Regions from separate parts of the Streptomyces sp. NPDC046712 genome, predicted to be linked through region 4. Evidence: riboswitches for the same ligand, from Rfam matches in the RefSeq annotation. Region 4 holds a riboswitch; each other region holds the start of a gene.

What was found. Region 4 has a riboswitch for cyclic di-AMP ahead of ABZ939_RS23685 (C40 family peptidase). Riboswitches for the same ligand answer to the same signal wherever they lie in the genome.
Region 1: another riboswitch for cyclic di-AMP. It lies ahead of ABZ939_RS06535 (M23 family metallopeptidase); the one in region 4 lies ahead of ABZ939_RS23685 (C40 family peptidase).
Region 2: another riboswitch for cyclic di-AMP. It lies ahead of ABZ939_RS26630 (M23 family metallopeptidase); the one in region 4 lies ahead of ABZ939_RS23685 (C40 family peptidase).
Region 3: another riboswitch for cyclic di-AMP. It lies ahead of ABZ939_RS09720 (LysM peptidoglycan-binding domain-containing M23 family metallopeptidase); the one in region 4 lies ahead of ABZ939_RS23685 (C40 family peptidase).

Annotation. Positions count from the first base shown of each region.
Region 1 is NZ_JBEYYW010000003.1:424,450-428,291, reverse strand. Features, by position in the region: gene ABZ939_RS06540 (PrsW family intramembrane metalloprotease) at 1-877, shown strand, start outside; gene ABZ939_RS06535 (M23 family metallopeptidase) at 945-2,036, opposite strand; cyclic di-AMP (ydaO/yuaA leader) riboswitch at 2,048-2,195, opposite strand; gene ABZ939_RS06530 (PP2C family protein-serine/threonine phosphatase) at 2,408-3,556, opposite strand; gene ABZ939_RS06525 (MFS transporter) at 3,809-3,842, opposite strand, start outside.
Region 2 is NZ_JBEYYW010000023.1:40,533-44,374, reverse strand. Features, by position in the region: gene ABZ939_RS26640 (pitrilysin family protein) at 1-49, shown strand, start outside; gene ABZ939_RS26635 (pitrilysin family protein) at 76-1,443, shown strand; cyclic di-AMP (ydaO/yuaA leader) riboswitch at 1,645-1,811, shown strand; gene ABZ939_RS26630 (M23 family metallopeptidase) at 1,824-2,606, shown strand; gene ABZ939_RS26625 (GntR family transcriptional regulator) at 2,799-3,482, shown strand; gene ABZ939_RS26620 (HPr family phosphocarrier protein) at 3,643-3,842, opposite strand, start outside.
Region 3 is NZ_JBEYYW010000005.1:271,970-275,811, reverse strand. Features, by position in the region: gene ABZ939_RS09730 (STM4011 family radical SAM protein) at 1-384, shown strand, start outside; gene ABZ939_RS09725 (SGNH/GDSL hydrolase family protein) at 371-1,138, opposite strand; gene ABZ939_RS09720 (LysM peptidoglycan-binding domain-containing M23 family metallopeptidase) at 1,327-2,310, opposite strand; cyclic di-AMP (ydaO/yuaA leader) riboswitch at 2,315-2,503, opposite strand; gene ABZ939_RS09715 (tyrosine-protein phosphatase) at 2,854-3,666, shown strand; gene ABZ939_RS09710 (DUF6126 family protein) at 3,682-3,837, opposite strand.
Region 4 is NZ_JBEYYW010000018.1:162,417-166,258, forward strand. Features, by position in the region: gene ABZ939_RS23675 (ATP-dependent Clp protease proteolytic subunit) at 53-676, shown strand; gene ABZ939_RS23680 (hypothetical protein) at 684-989, shown strand; cyclic di-AMP (ydaO/yuaA leader) riboswitch at 1,304-1,501, shown strand; gene ABZ939_RS23685 (C40 family peptidase) at 1,505-1,978, shown strand; gene ABZ939_RS23690 (LysE family translocator) at 2,051-2,680, opposite strand; gene ABZ939_RS23695 (LysR family transcriptional regulator) at 2,753-3,661, shown strand; gene ABZ939_RS23700 (ATP-binding protein) at 3,664-3,842, opposite strand, start outside.

The DNA.
Region 1 (3,842 bases), on a different contig from region 4:
CGTGGCGCCGGTCGTGGAGGAGAGCGCCAAGGCGGCCGCCGTGCTGCTGATCTTCCTGCTCCGCCGCCGTGAGTTCACCGGTCTCGTCGACGGCGTCGTGATCGCCGGCCTCACCGCCAGCGGTTTCGCCTTCACCGAGAACATCCTCTATCTCGGCCGGGCCTTCGGCGAGGACCAGGAGATCGGCACGTCCGGCATCGGTTCGGTGACCGCCGGGACCTTCTTCGTACGGATCGTGATGTCGCCGTTCGCCCATCCGCTCTTCACGGTGCTCACCGGCCTCGGCTTCGGCTTCGCGGCCCTCGCCACCCGGCGTCAGCGCGTGCGGCGCGTCCTGCTCCCGGTGACCGGCCTCGTCCTCGCGATGGGCGTGCACGCCCTGTGGAACAGCTCGGCGTCGATCCTGGGGCCGTTGGGCTTCTTCGCCGTGTACGGGATGTTCATGGTGCCCGCCTTCGGTCTGCTGACCTGGCTGGCGATATGGAGCAGACAGCGGGAGCTGCGCACGATATCCGGGCAGCTCCCGGCCTACGCGGCGGCGGGCTGGCTCTCCCCGGCCGAGCCGCTCGCGCTGTCCTCGATGCGGGCCCGTTCCCTCGCCCGTGACTTCGCCCGTCGCACGTACGGCCTGCCGGCCGCCACCGCGGTCGGGGAGTACGAGGCGTTCGCGACGACCCTCGCCTTCCTGCGCCACCGTGCCCAGCGCGGCGCGGCCGGCCCGGACTTCACTGCCCGCGAGCAGGAGCTGCTCCACCACCTCTGGCAGCGCAAGGCGGTCGCCTCTCCCGCGTTGACGTATGCGGCGCGGGCGACCGGCCAGGTCTGGGCGCCGCCGCAGTACCTGGACTACGGCGGCTACAACCCGTACCGCAGTTAGGGCCTGTCCGGCGGATCAGGGGTCGGACAGGCCCTGGGCGGAGCCGGCGCGTGATCGCGTCGGAGACTCAGACCGACAGGCCCTTGTCGCGCAGCCAGGCGGCCGGGTCGATGCCGTCGCCGCCCGCGGTGTGGACCTCCAGGTGCAGGTGCGGGCCGGTCACGTTGCCGGTCGCACCCACGCGGCCGATCGTCTCGCCGGTGCCCACGGACTGGCCCACGTTCACCGTCATCGAGGACAGGTGCGCGTACCAGACCTCCGAACCGTCCTCCAGCTCCAGGACGATCCGGTAGCCGTAGGAGCCGGACCAGCCCGCCGACTTGATCGTGCCGCCGTGCACCGCCTTGACCGGGGTGCCGGTGGGCGCCGCGAAGTCGAGGCCGGTGTGGTAGCCGGAGGACCACATGGAGCCGGACTGGCCGTACGTGGAGGTGAGGGTGTACGAGGAGGTGGGCAGGGAGTAGCTCGCCGCGAGCTTGGCCAGGCGCTCCGCCTCGGCCTTGGCGGCCGCTTCCTCCTCCGCCTTCTGCTTCGCCTCGGCCGCCGCCTTCTCGGCCGCTTCGACCTTCGCCGCCGCCTCGGCCGCGGCCTTCTCGGCGGCCAGCTTCTCCGCCTCGGCCTTCTCGGCGGCGTCGGCGGAGGCCTGCTGCTGCTCGGCCTGCTGGAGGATGCGCGCGCGCAGCGCCTCGCCGGCGTCGGCGGTGGACTCGGACGCGGAGCCGCCGTCGGTCTTCGCCGCCGCGTCGGCGGGGAGGGCGAGGGAGGCGGTGAGCGGCTGCGGGTTGTTCGTCCCGGAACCCGTGCCGTTCGCGTCCTCGTCCCCGTCGGAGATGAACTCGCCGACGCCCGGGAGGTCGGAGGCGTCCGGCAGGTTCAGGTCCGGGAGCGAGATGGAGACCGGGGGCTTCTCCTTGGCGGTGGCCATGCCACCCGCGCCGACCGCCGCGATGACACCGACGCCGAGGACGGTGGAGGAGCGGGCGAAGCCGGAGCGCTGCTTCACGACCCGGTGGCGGCCACCGGAGCGGGCCTGCTGACGGAGGGAGTCCTCGGTGGGGTTCCACTCCCCCCAGGTCGTGGCGTCGTCGTCCGAACCGGCGGCACCCGAGGCACCGAACGCATCGAAGTGGGCTTCGGGGGCAGGGGTGTTGGACGCCACGGAGGCGTACTCCTTTCCTTCCTTCTCGCCTACCGGGTTAGCTGACGGGTTCGGAGCAGGAAGGTCTCCTACGGGCGCTGTCGCACAGGTGCGAAAGTGCCCGATTCACCCCAAGTGGTGGTTCCCCGGTTCCTTTTCAGGATTCGGCGCGTGCGCACGGTGCCGTCTCTTACGACGGCTGGGACGACCGCGCTGCGTTATCGAACGTTAATAGACACGGGGGCCGGATTCCAAGCTGTTCTGGTTGATCATTCACGAGATTGAGCTGGTACAGCCCGATTTGATCCCGCTTCAGCAAGAGCCCGCCGCAGGGCAGGGAATCTGACGATGTATCAATTGTTATCGCAGCGGTACCTCTCCACTACGGATGGTCACGGAACCACCGGCATCGTCCGCCGCCGCTCCGGCTGCCCCGCCGCCGGACGGCTCACCGCGAGCAGCGCCATGTCGTCCGTCGAACCCCCGCCCGTGTACCGGCGGACGTCGTCCACGATCGCGTCGAGCAGCTCCTCGGGCCCCGGGAAGATCCGCCCGGAGAGCCGCTCGGCGGGATCGTAGAAGGCCCCCTCGGCATCGCGGGCTTCGGAGAGCCCGTCGGTGTAGAGCAGCAGCGTCGTGCCCGGCGGGTACGGGGTCTCGTCGGCCCGGTCCGGCCACGCGGCCAGCTCGCCCATGCCCAGGGGCAGCGCCGCCTCGCTCGGCTCCAGAAGCGCCAGACTCCCGTCCGCGTACAGCAGCAACGGCTCGGGATGACCGCGGTTCACCACCCGTACGAGACCGGCGCCGCGCGGGATCTCGGCCAGGACGGCGGTGGTGAACCCCTCGAAGGCGTCCAGGCCGTCGCGCCGGGTCCCCTCCCGGGCCAGAGCCCGCTCCAGACGCTGCGCGACGCCCTCCAGCGTCGCCTCCTGCTCGGCCGCCTCCCGGAAGGCGCCGATGACGACGGCGACGGCCTCGACCGCGTCGAGCCCCTTGCCCCGGACGTCGCCGACCACGAGCCGTACCCCGTACGGCGTGTCCTGGACGGCGAAGAGGTCGCCGCCGATGAACGCGTCCGCCTGCGCGGCCTCGTAGCGGGCCGCGACCTGCAGCCCGCCGATCCGCTCGGCGGGCGTGGGCAGGACCGCCTTCTGGGCGGTCGCCGCGATCACGCGGGCGGAGGCGAGCCGCTCGCCGCTGCGCCGCACGACCCGGTTGACGAGCAGGGCGAGCGCCGAGACCGTGAAGACGGTCAGGCTCTCGGTGAGCGCCGGGATCTCGTCGACGGTGTGGTTGTAGATGTGCAGGCCCACGCTGGCGAGGACGGCCGCGATGCCGGTGAGCAGGGTGGTCAGCATCGAGAAGAACGGGGCGGCGATGAGCGGCGCGGCCGAGAACATCGGCGAAGCCGTGTAGGCCGCCGGCGTGGAGAGGTCGAAGACGATGCCGCCCACGATGACCAACGGCGGCAGGGCGCGGACGAACCGGCGGGCACGCTCGGCGCGGGGGCGCGGGTTCTTGGTTTCCCCGTTTCCCGCCACCTGCTGCCCCACCTGTGCTCTCCTGCCCGGTCCGGCCACGGCGACGGACGGTACCGCGCCCTCCCCAGGGTGGCGGGAGCCGCGCCGCGTGGCGACCCCCGCTCGGCCAAGTGGGCGACACCCGCCCGCCCCCACACAGTCGGCCGCCACCCCGCCCGGTCAGCGCCACCCCGCACCGTCAGCCGCCACCCCGCCCGGTCAGACGCCGGACCCGCCCGGTCAGCCGCGGCCCCAGGCGCCGGACCCGCCCGGTCAGCCGCCCGCGCCCAGCCGTCCGCCCCGCGCC
Region 2 (3,842 bases), on a different contig from region 4:
CGGCACCGAACAGAGCGACAGCGACGAGGAAGAGGGAGCGGACCAGTGACCGACGCTGCCGCGTCTTTGACGAGCATGGACTTCCACCCGCAGCCGAAGCCCGGCACAGCACGCCCCTGGGCCTTCCCGGCCCCGGACCGCGGAGCGCTGGACAACGGCCTGACCGTGCTGCGCTGCCACCGCCCCGGCCAGCAGGTGATCGCCGTCGAGATCATCCTCGACGCGCCGCTGGACGCCGAGCCCGAGGGCCTGGACGGCGTCGCCACGATCATGGCCCGCGCCCTCTCCGAGGGCACGGACAAGCACTCCGCCGAGGAGTTCGCGGCCGAGCTGGAGCGCTGCGGCGCCACGCTCGACGCGCACGCCGACCATCCGGGCGTACGGGTCTCCCTGGAGGTCCCCGCCTCCCGGCTGCCCAAGGCGCTCGGTCTGCTCTCCGAGGCGCTGATCGCGCCGGCCTTCCTCGACACCGAGGTCGAGCGGCTGGTGCGCAACCGGCTCGACGAGATCCCGCACGAGACGGCCAACCCGGCCCGCCGGGCCGCCAAGCAGCTCTCCAAGGAGCTGTTCCCGGCCACCTCCCGCATGTCGCGGCCGCGCCAGGGCACCGAGGAGACGGTGGAGGCGATCGACGCCGCGGCCGTCCGCGCCTTCTACGAGGGGTACGTCCGGCCCTCCACGGCCACCGCCGTGGTCGTCGGCGACCTGACCGACGTGAATCTGGACAAGATTCTCGCCGAGACGCTGGGCGAGTGGACGGGGAACACCGCGGAGCCGCGCCCCGTCCCGCCGATCACGGCCGACGACACCGGCCGGGTCGTCATCGTGGACCGGCCGGGCGCTGTGCAGACCCAGCTGCTCATCGGGCGCGTCGGCGCCGACCGGCACGACCGCGTCTGGCCGGCCCAGGTCCTCGGCACGTACTGCCTCGGCGGCACCCTCACCTCCCGCCTGGACCGCGTCCTGCGCGAGGAGAAGGGCTACACGTACGGCGTGCGGGCCTTCGGTCAGGTGCTGCGCTCCGACGGCCAGGGCCACGGCGCCTCGATGCTCGCCATCAGCGGCTCCGTCGACACCCCCAACACCGGCCCGGCACTTGACGACCTGTGGAAGGTGCTGCGCACCCTCGCCGCGGAGGGTCTGACGGACGCCGAGCGCGATGTGGCCGTGCAGAACCTGGTGGGCGTGGCCCCGCTGAAGTACGAGACGGCCGCCTCCGTCGCCGCGACGCTCGCCGACCAGGTCGAGCAGCATCTTCCGGACGACTTCCAGGCGCAGTTGTACGCGCGTCTGGCCGAGACCGGGACGGTGGAGGCGACGGCGGCCGTCGTCAACGCCTTCCCGGTGGACCGTCTGGTCACCGTGCTCGTCGGTGACGCGGCACAGATCGAGGAGCCGGTGCGCGCCCTCGGCATCGGCGAAGTGACCGTTGTCACGGGCTGATTGAGGCAACCGAGCGCCACTTCGAGGACCCCGACGTCAGGTTACGTCGGGGTCCTCCCCTTTGTCCGTATTACTGGAGAGGGTGGGCGTATGCCCTGTGGCATGTCTTACAAACAGGCGTGTCTGTTTGGTGATTGAAAGACGGTCCGCTTAGCGTCGGTCCGGCTGTTCGCCAGTTGCACCCGCCGCACCCGCGGCATCGGACAGTCATCGCCGAGTCCCCGTCAGGCGCGAGCCTGGGGAGCCGGGGACCCACACGAAGTCCCTGGGGTGAATCGGACGCCTTCGCATCCGTGCGGAGGGGTCCGTAGGAGACCTTCCTGCTCCGAACCCGTCAGCTAACCCGGTAGGCGAGAAGGAAGGAAAGGATCAGCCACTACATGGCGTTCACCCGTGCCACCGGGAAGCATCGTGGTCCGAGCCGTCTGGCGCGCCGCAGCGCGGGCATCGCCGGCGTCGCGACGCTCGCCACCACCGGCGTCATCGGAACCCTCGCCTCCCCGGCGCTCGCCGCCGACGCGGACTCCCCCTCCCTCGAGGACACCGGCCTGACCCAGGTCGTCGCCGCCGACTCCCTCGCGGACACGATCGACGCCCAGGCCGCCGCCCAGGAGCGCGAGGCCGCCGAGGCCCTGGAGCGGGCCAAGGCCGAGGCCCGTGCGAAGGCCGAGGCGAAGCGCAAGGCCGAGGCCCGCGCCAAGGAGATCCGCGAGGCCAAGGAGCGCGCCGCCCGCGAGGCCGAGCGCAAGCGCCTGAACTCCTTCCAGCTCCCCGTGGCCGGCTCGTACGTGACCACCAGCTACAAGGCCGGCGGCGCGCTCTGGTCCTCCGGCAGCCACTCCGGCGTCGACTTCCGCGCCGCCTCCGGCAGCCGGGTCGTCTCCGTCGGCTCCGGCACCGTCGTCGAGGCCGGCTGGGGCGGCGCGTACGGCAACAACATCGTCATCCGGATGAACGACGGCACGTACACCCAGTACGGTCACCTGTCGGCCATCAGTGTCTCGGTCGGCCAGTCCGTCACCCCGGGCCAGCAGATAGGCCTCTCCGGCTCGACCGGCAACTCGACCGGCCCGCACCTCCACTTCGAGGCGCGCACCACCGCCGAGTACGGCTCCGACATCAACCCGGTCGCGTACCTGCGCGCCCGCGGCGTGAACGTCTGAGACGCGTCCGAGGCGTGAGGGCCTGACAAGGCCCGCTCCGCAGCACGTCAGAAAAGCCCCGGCTCGTACAGAGCCGGGGCTTTTCGTTGGCCAAAAGATATCCATGTTCCCGGAGACCCATCCGAAATACCGCCCTGCTGCAATAGAGTCGCCGACGAACCGGTTTCGCGCGGATTAAGGCGGAGGTCGAACATGCGCATTCCCGCGCACTCGGTATGCACGGCGATTCGGGACGACATCGTCTCCGGGGTCTTCGCATGCGGCAGCCGGCTGACCGAGGAGCAGCTGGCCCGCCGCTACGGAGTCTCCCGCGTCCCGGTCCGCGAGGCCCTGCGCACCCTGGAGTCCGAGGGCTTCGTGATCACCCGCCGCCACGCGGGCGCCCATGTCGCCGAGCCCACCGAGCAGGAGGCGGCGGACCTGCTCGACGTACGGGCCCTGCTCGAGCCGCTCGGCGCCGCCCGCGCCGCCCAGCGCCGCACCGAGGCCCACCTCAAGGTGCTGCGCGGCCTGGTCAGGCTGGGGCAGGAACGGGCCAGGCGCGGCCAGGGCGAGGATCTGCGCTCGCTCGGCGGCTGGTTCCACGAGACGCTTGCGCAGGCCTCCGGCAGCCCGGCACTCACGGCGCTGCTCACCCAGCTGCGGCACAAGATCGCCTGGATGTACGCGGTCGAGCCAGCCGCCCAGCCCGTCGAGGCATGGGCCGAGCACGGGGCGATCGTGGACGCGGTGGCGCGCGGCGACGCCGAACGGGCCCGAGCCCTGACCGCGCTGCACGCGGAGCGCTCCCTGGCGCAGCACCGGCTGAAGCGGTCGGAGCGCGGACGTGTGAGGGCTTCGCAACACGTCGTAAACACCGCGAGCGTCCGCAATTAACATGCGGGCCGTATACAAAGAATGAGAATTCGGCGGGCCTCTTTTGCGCTGCCTGAATTCCCGAGAAATCGGCGGAGCGGTCCGCGAGGTAAAACAATGGAGCCGCACCCGCCGTCATTTCGGCGTGTGCGGCTCCCTCGGAAGTCCTGTCGGAATTCGGTCAGACGGTCTCGGGAAGCTCCTCGAGCCCCTCGGCAACCAGCTTCGCCAGACGGTCCAGAGCGGCCTCGGCGCCGTCGGCGTCCGAAGCGAGCACGATCTCCTCGCCGCCCTGCGCGCCCAGGCCGAGCACCGCGAGCATCGACGCGGCGTTCACCGGGTTGCCATCGGCCTTGGCGATCGTCACGGGGACGCCGGAGG
Region 3 (3,842 bases), on a different contig from region 4:
ACGTACACCGACGAGGAGGCCGAGGGCTGGACGGCCCTCGACCCCCTCTTCCCGTACAGCCGCCATCCGCACCGCTCGGCCGGTCTCCCCTGCCGGACCGGCGAGTCGGTGATCTCCGTCGACGGCGACGGAACGGTACGGCGCTGCCATTTCGTCAGGGCGGAGCTGGGTCGGCTCTACGACGGTTCATACCGTGCCGCCCTGCGTCCGCGCGCCTGCCCCCTCGCCGTCTGCGACTGCCACATCGGCTACGTCCATCTGGAGACGCTGCCGCTGTACGACGTGTTCGCCGGCGGTGTCCTGGAGCGGATCCCCGAACGGATCCCCGCACCCGAACCCGCACCGAACCCCGTATCGATCCCCGTCGTGCTCAGAGGGGCATGAGGTCCGGGCGCTTCGCCTCCACGTGGTCGCCCGAGCTCTCGCCCCGCAGCCGTCGCCCGATCCACGGCACCAGGTACTCCTTGGCCCAGTGGATGTCGTCGCGCCGCACGTCCAGCGTGTTCCTCGGCGGCAGCGGCGGCCAGGGCTGGTCCGGGTCGGCGGGCACGTCCATGCCGAGGACCTGGGCGGCACGCAGCGCGACCCTGGTGTGACCCTCGGGCGAGAGGTGCAGCCGGTCGTCGTCCCAAGCCCGCCTGTCCTGCACGGACTTGAGCGACCACAGGTCCAGGACCGGGCAGCCGTAGCGGTCCGCGATGGCCCGGACATGGGCCGTGTAGGTGGCGATCTTGCCGCGCAGGTGGCGCAGCACGGGTACGTCGCGGGTGTCGAAGCCGGTCGTCACCATGACCGTGCCGACGGCCGAGGTCAGCTCGGCGACGGCCCGCTCGAAGCGCTCGGCGACGTCGTCGGGGTCGCTGCCGGGGCGGATGATGTCGTTGCCGCCCGCGCAGAAGCTCACCAGGTCGGGGGCGAGTTCCTTCGCGCGGGGCACCTGTTCCTCCACGATCTGGTCGAGGAGGCGGCCGCGTACGGCCAGGTTGGCGTAACGGAATGCGTCGTGCTCCGGCAGCTGGTCGGCGAGCAGCACCGCGAAGCGGTCCGCCCAGCCGAGGAACTTCCCGTCGGGCCCCGGGTCTCCGACGCCCTCGGTGAAGCTGTCACCGATCGCCGCGTACGACCCGAATACGTGCATGTCTCTTGATCTCGAATCGTCTGCCACGGGAGCTCATCTTTCCCTTACATGTGTGACCTACGCGACCGTAAGGAGGGGTTGACGCCTGGTGAGATACGCCACCGTTCAAGATTCTGCCAAGCCGGAATACGGAAAGCCCGAAGGGGCCCGGCACAGGTGCCGGGCCCCTTCGGGGTGCTGAGCGTGCGTCAGATGCCGACGCCGTGCGAGCGCAGGTAGGCCAGCGGGTCGATGTCCGAGCCGTAGCTCGGTCCGGTGCGGATCTCGAAGTGCAGGTGCGGACCGCTGGAGTTGCCGGTCGAGCCGGAGAGGCCGATCTGCTGACCGCCGGAGACGGTCTGACCGGCGGAGACGGAGAGGGAGGAGAGGTGGGCGTACTGGGAGTACGTGCCGTCGGCGTGCTGGATGACGACCTCGTTGCCGTACGCGCCGCTCCACCCGGCGGAGTGGACCGTGCCCGCGCCGACGGCCTTGACCGAGGTGCCGGAGGAGGCGATGAAGTCGACGCCGGTGTGGTAACCGGAGGACCACATGGAGCCGGAGGCGCGGTACGGGGTGGAGACACCGCCGCCGACAGGGGCGACCCAGCCGGAGGACGAGGCCTGCGCGGGGGCGGCCTGCGCGGGGGCGGATTCCACCGTGCTGCGCTCGGTGGAGCGCGAGCTGCGCGACTCGGCGGCACTGGCGGAGGACTTCTCGGCCTTCTTCGGAGCGGCCTTGGGCGCGGCCTTCGGGGCGGCCTTGGGGGCGGCCTTGGGGGCCGTGGCCTTCGGGGTCGCCTTGGCGGTCGACTTGGCGCCGAGGGTGAGCTTCATGCCGGGGAAGATCAGCGAGGGGTTCTCGCCGACGACCTGACGGTTGTCCTCGTAGAGCTTCTTCCAACCGCCGGCCAGGTGATGCTCGGCCGCGATCTTGGACAGGTAGTCACCGGGGACGACGGAGTACGTCTTCGGCTTCGCGGCGGGCGCGGCGGCAGGGGCGGCGGCCGGAGCCGCGGCGACGGCGGCAACGGCCTGCTCGGGCGTCACGACCGGGGCGCCCTTGTCGGCGGCGTGGGCTCCGGTCGCACCGAGGAGCGGCAGGGCGACGACGGCGCCACCGGCGCCGGCGGCGACGAATCCGCGCGTGATCGGGTTGACCTTGGGACGGCGATGCTTACCCTTCGCGGGCATGGCGAATTCCTCTCCGTCGCCTGCGAGGTGAGCTGTCGGGTTCGGACTGGAGATGTCCGGCCGCGTTCTCACGCGACTTCACCCCGAGCCGTCCGGATCTACCGGTTCGGCGTACTTACCTGGGTCCCCCGCTCCTGCCATACGTGGGTGGGTGCGGATTCCGGACGGTGGCAGGATTCGGCGGTCCGACCGGATTGACGGTGACCGTAGACGAGCGGGGTCGAGGCGAACAAGCCGCCATTTTTCATTCGCATTCACGGCCGTGATATTCGCGCCGAATTCCGGTCACCCTCCGTGGATGACGGAACCTCGATGCCCCTTTCCGGTAAGGAGATTGCCCGGAACGATCAGGCACGGTCCGTCACTTTTATGACGCTGCTCACGCACCGAAGCCCATCTCCCCTATTAACAGGGCGCGTTATACCTAAGGGCCCAATTCGGACAGAACACCCATTCCCATGCCCCGGGGGTATGCGGAGCCGAGCCCACCCGGGATGATTGCCCCAGGAACCGATCTCGACCCGCCAACCTTCAGGAGCACTCGTGACGCAGCAGCTGCCGCAGGTCCCGTCGACCGAACCCGAGCTCGCCGGGGTACGCAACTTCCGGGACGTGGGCGGCCTGCCGACCGTGGACGGTGGTTCGGTGCGGTTCGGACGCCTCTTCCGCAGCGGCCACCTCGCGCACGCCACCGAGGAGGACGCGGCCTTCCTCTCCACCCTCGGGCTGCACACGATCTTCGATTTCCGCAATCACGCGGACCGGAAGGTCGAGGGCGCGGACGTCGAACTTCCCGGCGTACGGAATGTGAACATCCCGCTCAACGACCCGGCCGACGGCAAGGAGTTCTGGAAGCTGGTCAGCACCGGCGAGCTGGAGCAGCTCCGCGCCGCCCTGGGTGACGGCAAGGCGGCCGGTCGAATGTCCGATTCGTACCGGAAGATGATTGTCGAGCGGACGGCGGAGCACAGCCGGATCCTGCACGCGATGGCCGAGGACAGCATCCCCGCGCTGATGCACTGCGCGGCGGGCAAGGACCGGGCCGGACTGTCCATAGCCATCTCGCTGCTCGCGGTGGGCGTCGAGCGCGAGGCGATCGAGGCCGACTATGTGAAGTCGAACGATCCGCACCGCCGGTACAAGGTGCGCCGCAGCTCCACCGCCGCGGACGCCATGTCGCCCGAGGTGATGGAGCTGCTCAGCCCGCTCTTCGATGCGCGTCTGGAGTACCTGCGGGCGGCGTTCGAGACGATGGAGCAGACCTGGGGCACGGTCGAGAGCTACCTCTCGGACGGCCTGAAGATCAGCCCCGAGACCCGGGAGCGGCTGCGCGAGCGGCTCGTCGTCGTGGGGTGACCCCTCCCCCCTCCGCTACTGGTTCTGCCCGCCGAGCATGAACAGCAGGTAGAGGAACCCGGCGAAGAGGTGCCCGGCCACCAGATAGGCGAAGAGCCGGAGCACGAGCCCCTTGGGGAACTTGCCCTCGCCGCGCTCCTCGCCGGTGATCGATGCGGACTTCTCGGACATATCTG
Region 4 (3,842 bases):
CATCTTACGGAATGTACGTCCTGTACATTTTTCGAGAAGCCGGAGGCAGTCCATGGATGCCCGCTACGTCCTTCCCGAGTTCACCGAGCGCACCAGCTTCGGGAGCCGAACCCTCGATCCGTACTCCAAGCTCCTGGAGGAGCGGATCGTCTTCCTCGGCACGCCGATCGACGAGACCTCGGCCAACGACGTCATCGCCCAGCTGCTGCATCTGGAGTACGCCGACCCGGACCGGGACATCTCGCTCTACATCAACTCCCCCGGCGGTTCGCTCAGCGCCATGTCCGCGATCTACGACACGATGCAGGTCGTCACCTGCGCCGTGGAGACCACCTGCCTCGGCCAGGCGGTCTCCACGGCCGCCGTGCTGCTCGCGGCCGGCGCGCCCGGGAAGCGGCTCGCGCTGCCCGGCGCCCGGGTCGTGCTCCAGCAGCCCACGATGGACGAGCCGTTGCAGGGGCAGCCCAGCGATCTCGACATCCAGGCACGGGAATTGCTCCGGCTGCGCGCGATGATGGCCGGGATGCTGGTCACCCACACCGGCCGGAGCCGTGAGCGGATCGACGCCGACATCGACCGCGTCACGATTCTCGACGCGTCGGCCGCCACGGCGTACGGCCTGGTGGATCACGTGATCCAGAACCGTGGGGCGTCCGGCGGCGCCGGAGCGAGGTGAGCCGGAGATGGTTCCCGAGCTGCCGCCGCTGCCCGCCCTGACGCGCGCCGAGGGTGAGTTCGTCGACGCCTATCTCGAAGTCGTCGACCTTCTTGGACGAATCAATCCATCCAGAACCTTGCATACTTATGGGGCGCTGCGAGCGGCACAGGCCCTGGTGGGGCGGGCGACCGCCCTCCGCGATGCCCTGACGGTCATGCATGTACGCGGCGAGACCGAGGTGCACACGGAGACATTGGCCCGCGCGCTGCGGGTGTTGGACGGAGAGCGCCGCGCGGAGCGGGTCACCGTGCCTGGGACACGAGCGAGTTGACATATCCGCGTGTCGTGTCGAGGTCCACTCGGGGCATCGCGGCCATAGAAATCCTCCCTCGTTCGGCGTAGTCGACGAATCGACATATGTGCGGGGTGGGTTGCGCAGCAGGTGTACGCATCTGGCGGAATCGGGCGTTTCTCCCCTGGTACAAGGCTCGTCGGCCAAACCTCAGAAGATCACGAAACATGTCTGTCCACCCGAATGGATCAGTCGTGAGCAGCCTCACATAACGTCGTTTCAACTCGGATTTCGCCCCGGATGTGAGTCAAGATCCCTCACGACGACAAGCCCCCGCCACCGCGGCGGGGCGGTCCGGGCGGACGCCGAGTCCTGCCGCTGTCCCGGATGTCTGGTCGACAGGAGTGGATCGGCAGGAGTGGAGGACCCAGGCAGTACGGGACGACCGAGCAGTGGGGCCGTTCCTCGGGGTGAAGCCGCAGCCGCGGCCGGGCAACTTCGCCAGTCCGAACCCGACAGGTCATCCTTCACAGGCGGCTGACGAAGGGTTGCGCATGACTGCGCAGATTCATGTCCCGTCCCTGCTGTCCCGGGCCGGAGCCGTCTCGGCTCTCACCCTCGCCGCCGTCGGCGGCACGATGCTGGCACCCGGCGCCACCTCGGAGGCCCAGGCCGCGACCTCGCACGCCGGCAAGGCGCTGAGCATCGCGGCCTCGAAGAAGGGATCGCCCTACAAGTACGGAGCGACCGGACCGACCCGGTTCGACTGCTCGGGGCTCACGCTCTACTCGTACAAGAAGGCGGGCAAGTCGCTGCCCCGTACCGCGCAGCAGCAGTACAACAAGACCCGGCACATCTCCGCGTCCAGCCGGAAGCAGGGGGACCTGGTCTTCTTCCACTCGGGTGGAAGGGTCTACCACGTGGGCATCTACGCCGGGAACAACAAGATCTGGCACTCGCCCAAGCAGGGTTCCTGGGTGAAGCTCGACAAGATCTGGTCGTCGAGGGTCTACTACGGCCGGGTGTGACGACGGCCTGACCCGCTGACGAGTGCCGTCACGGGGGGGTGCGGTGGCGCCGCCGCACCCTCGACACCGGCCTCAGTTCCCCGCGAGGGGAGCCGACAGCAGGGTCAGCCCCAGGGCGGCGAGCGCGCCGCCCGTCACCCCCTGTACGGTCCTGGCCGTCCGCGGACGCCGCAGCCAGTGGCCGAGCCGGTCCACCAGGACCGCCACCAGGGGGAACCACAGCAGGGCCAGCAGCACCACGATCGACGCGAGGAGCAGCGTGCGCGGTACGACCGCGACGCCGTCCGGCACGAACTGCGGCAGCAGAGTCAGGAACAGCACCGGTGCCTTCGGGTTGAGCACATTGGCCAGGAACCCCTGACGCAACGCGCGGGACAGGTTCGCCTCACCGGCGGTGTCGGCCGACGGCTCCCCCGTCGCCCGCAGCGCGCCGCGCAGCGCCTGCACGCCGAGGAAGAGCACGTACGCGCCGCCGGCGATCTGCAGCACCCGGTAGAGCACGGGTACGGCGATCAGTACCGCCGCGAGCCCCGCCACCGCGAGGGCGGTGTGCACCAGGAGCCCGCCCGCCACACCGACGGCGGAGGCCACCCCGGCCCGCCGGGAGGCCAGAGCACTGCGTACGACGACGGTGAAGTCCGCGCCCGGCATGGCCACCATGCCCGCCGCGACCCCGATGAAGGCGATCAGCTGTCCGTCCATGACCCCAGCGTGCCCGCCGCGAGCCTTTAGTGTGTACTGGCAATCTCGTGGGTCTGCCCAAAGGAATGCTTTATGCAGGATCTGGTGCGGCTCGCGGCTCTGGTGGCGGTCGCCGAGGACGGCTCGATCACTCGGGCCGCCGCCCGGCTCGGATACACCCCGCCCGCGCTCTCGCAGCAGCTCGCCAAATTGGAGCGGGAGGCGGGCGCCGCTCTGCTCGTCCGCCATCACCGGGGCGCGCGGCTGACGCCCGCGGGTGAACTGCTCGTCACCCGTGCGCGCCGGGTCCTGGACGAGATGGAGCGGGCGCGTCATGAGCTCGCGCAGCTCAGCGGGCTCTCCGGCGGGCAGCTCCGGGTGGGCACCTTCACCACCGTGGGCATCCATCTGCTGCCGCCGGTCCTGAGTGCGTTCCGGCGGGCCCATCCGGACGTGGAGCTGACGGTCGCCGAGTACGAGCCGCCGGGCGGGGTGGTCGCGGTGGCGGAGGGTGAGGTCGATCTGGCGCTCACCCACACCTACGAGCCCGCCGAGCCCGCCCCGCTGCCGCCGGGGGTCCTGCTGGAGCCCCTGCTGGTCGAGGAGTTGGTCCTGGTCACGGCCCCGGGTCATGTCCTGGCGGAGAGCTCGGGCCGGCTGCCGATCGCGGAGCTCGCCGGTCAGCCGTTGATCAGCAGCGCGCCGGACCATCCGCCGAGGCGGGGTGTGGAGGGTGCTCTCGCCCGGGTCGGCGCGACTCCGTCGGTCGTCTGCCGGACGCCGGGCTACGCGCTGGTGTGCGCGCTGGTCAGCGCGGGACTCGGGGTGGCGGTGGTGCCGGAGATGGTCGCGGCGATGGCGTCGTCCCCACTGGGCGTACGGACGTTGGATCCGACGTCGTTCCGCCGGACGATCTCGGTGGCGCACCGCGGCGAGGAGTCGGGTCCGGCGGCGCGGTCGCTGCGGGCGCTGCTGCGCGGCGGGTTCGCCCGGGGCGCGTGACCCTAGTTCGGGGAGGACGTCCAGGGGAGGTTGATCCAGACCGTCTTGCCGCCCTCGTCGGTCGGGGTGACCGAGAGCCGGCCGCCCGCCTCCGCCGTCAGGAAGCGGATGATGACCATCCCCCGGCCGTTGTCCTGCTGGACCGCCGCCGGCAGCCGCTTGGGCCAGCGGGGGTGGCTGT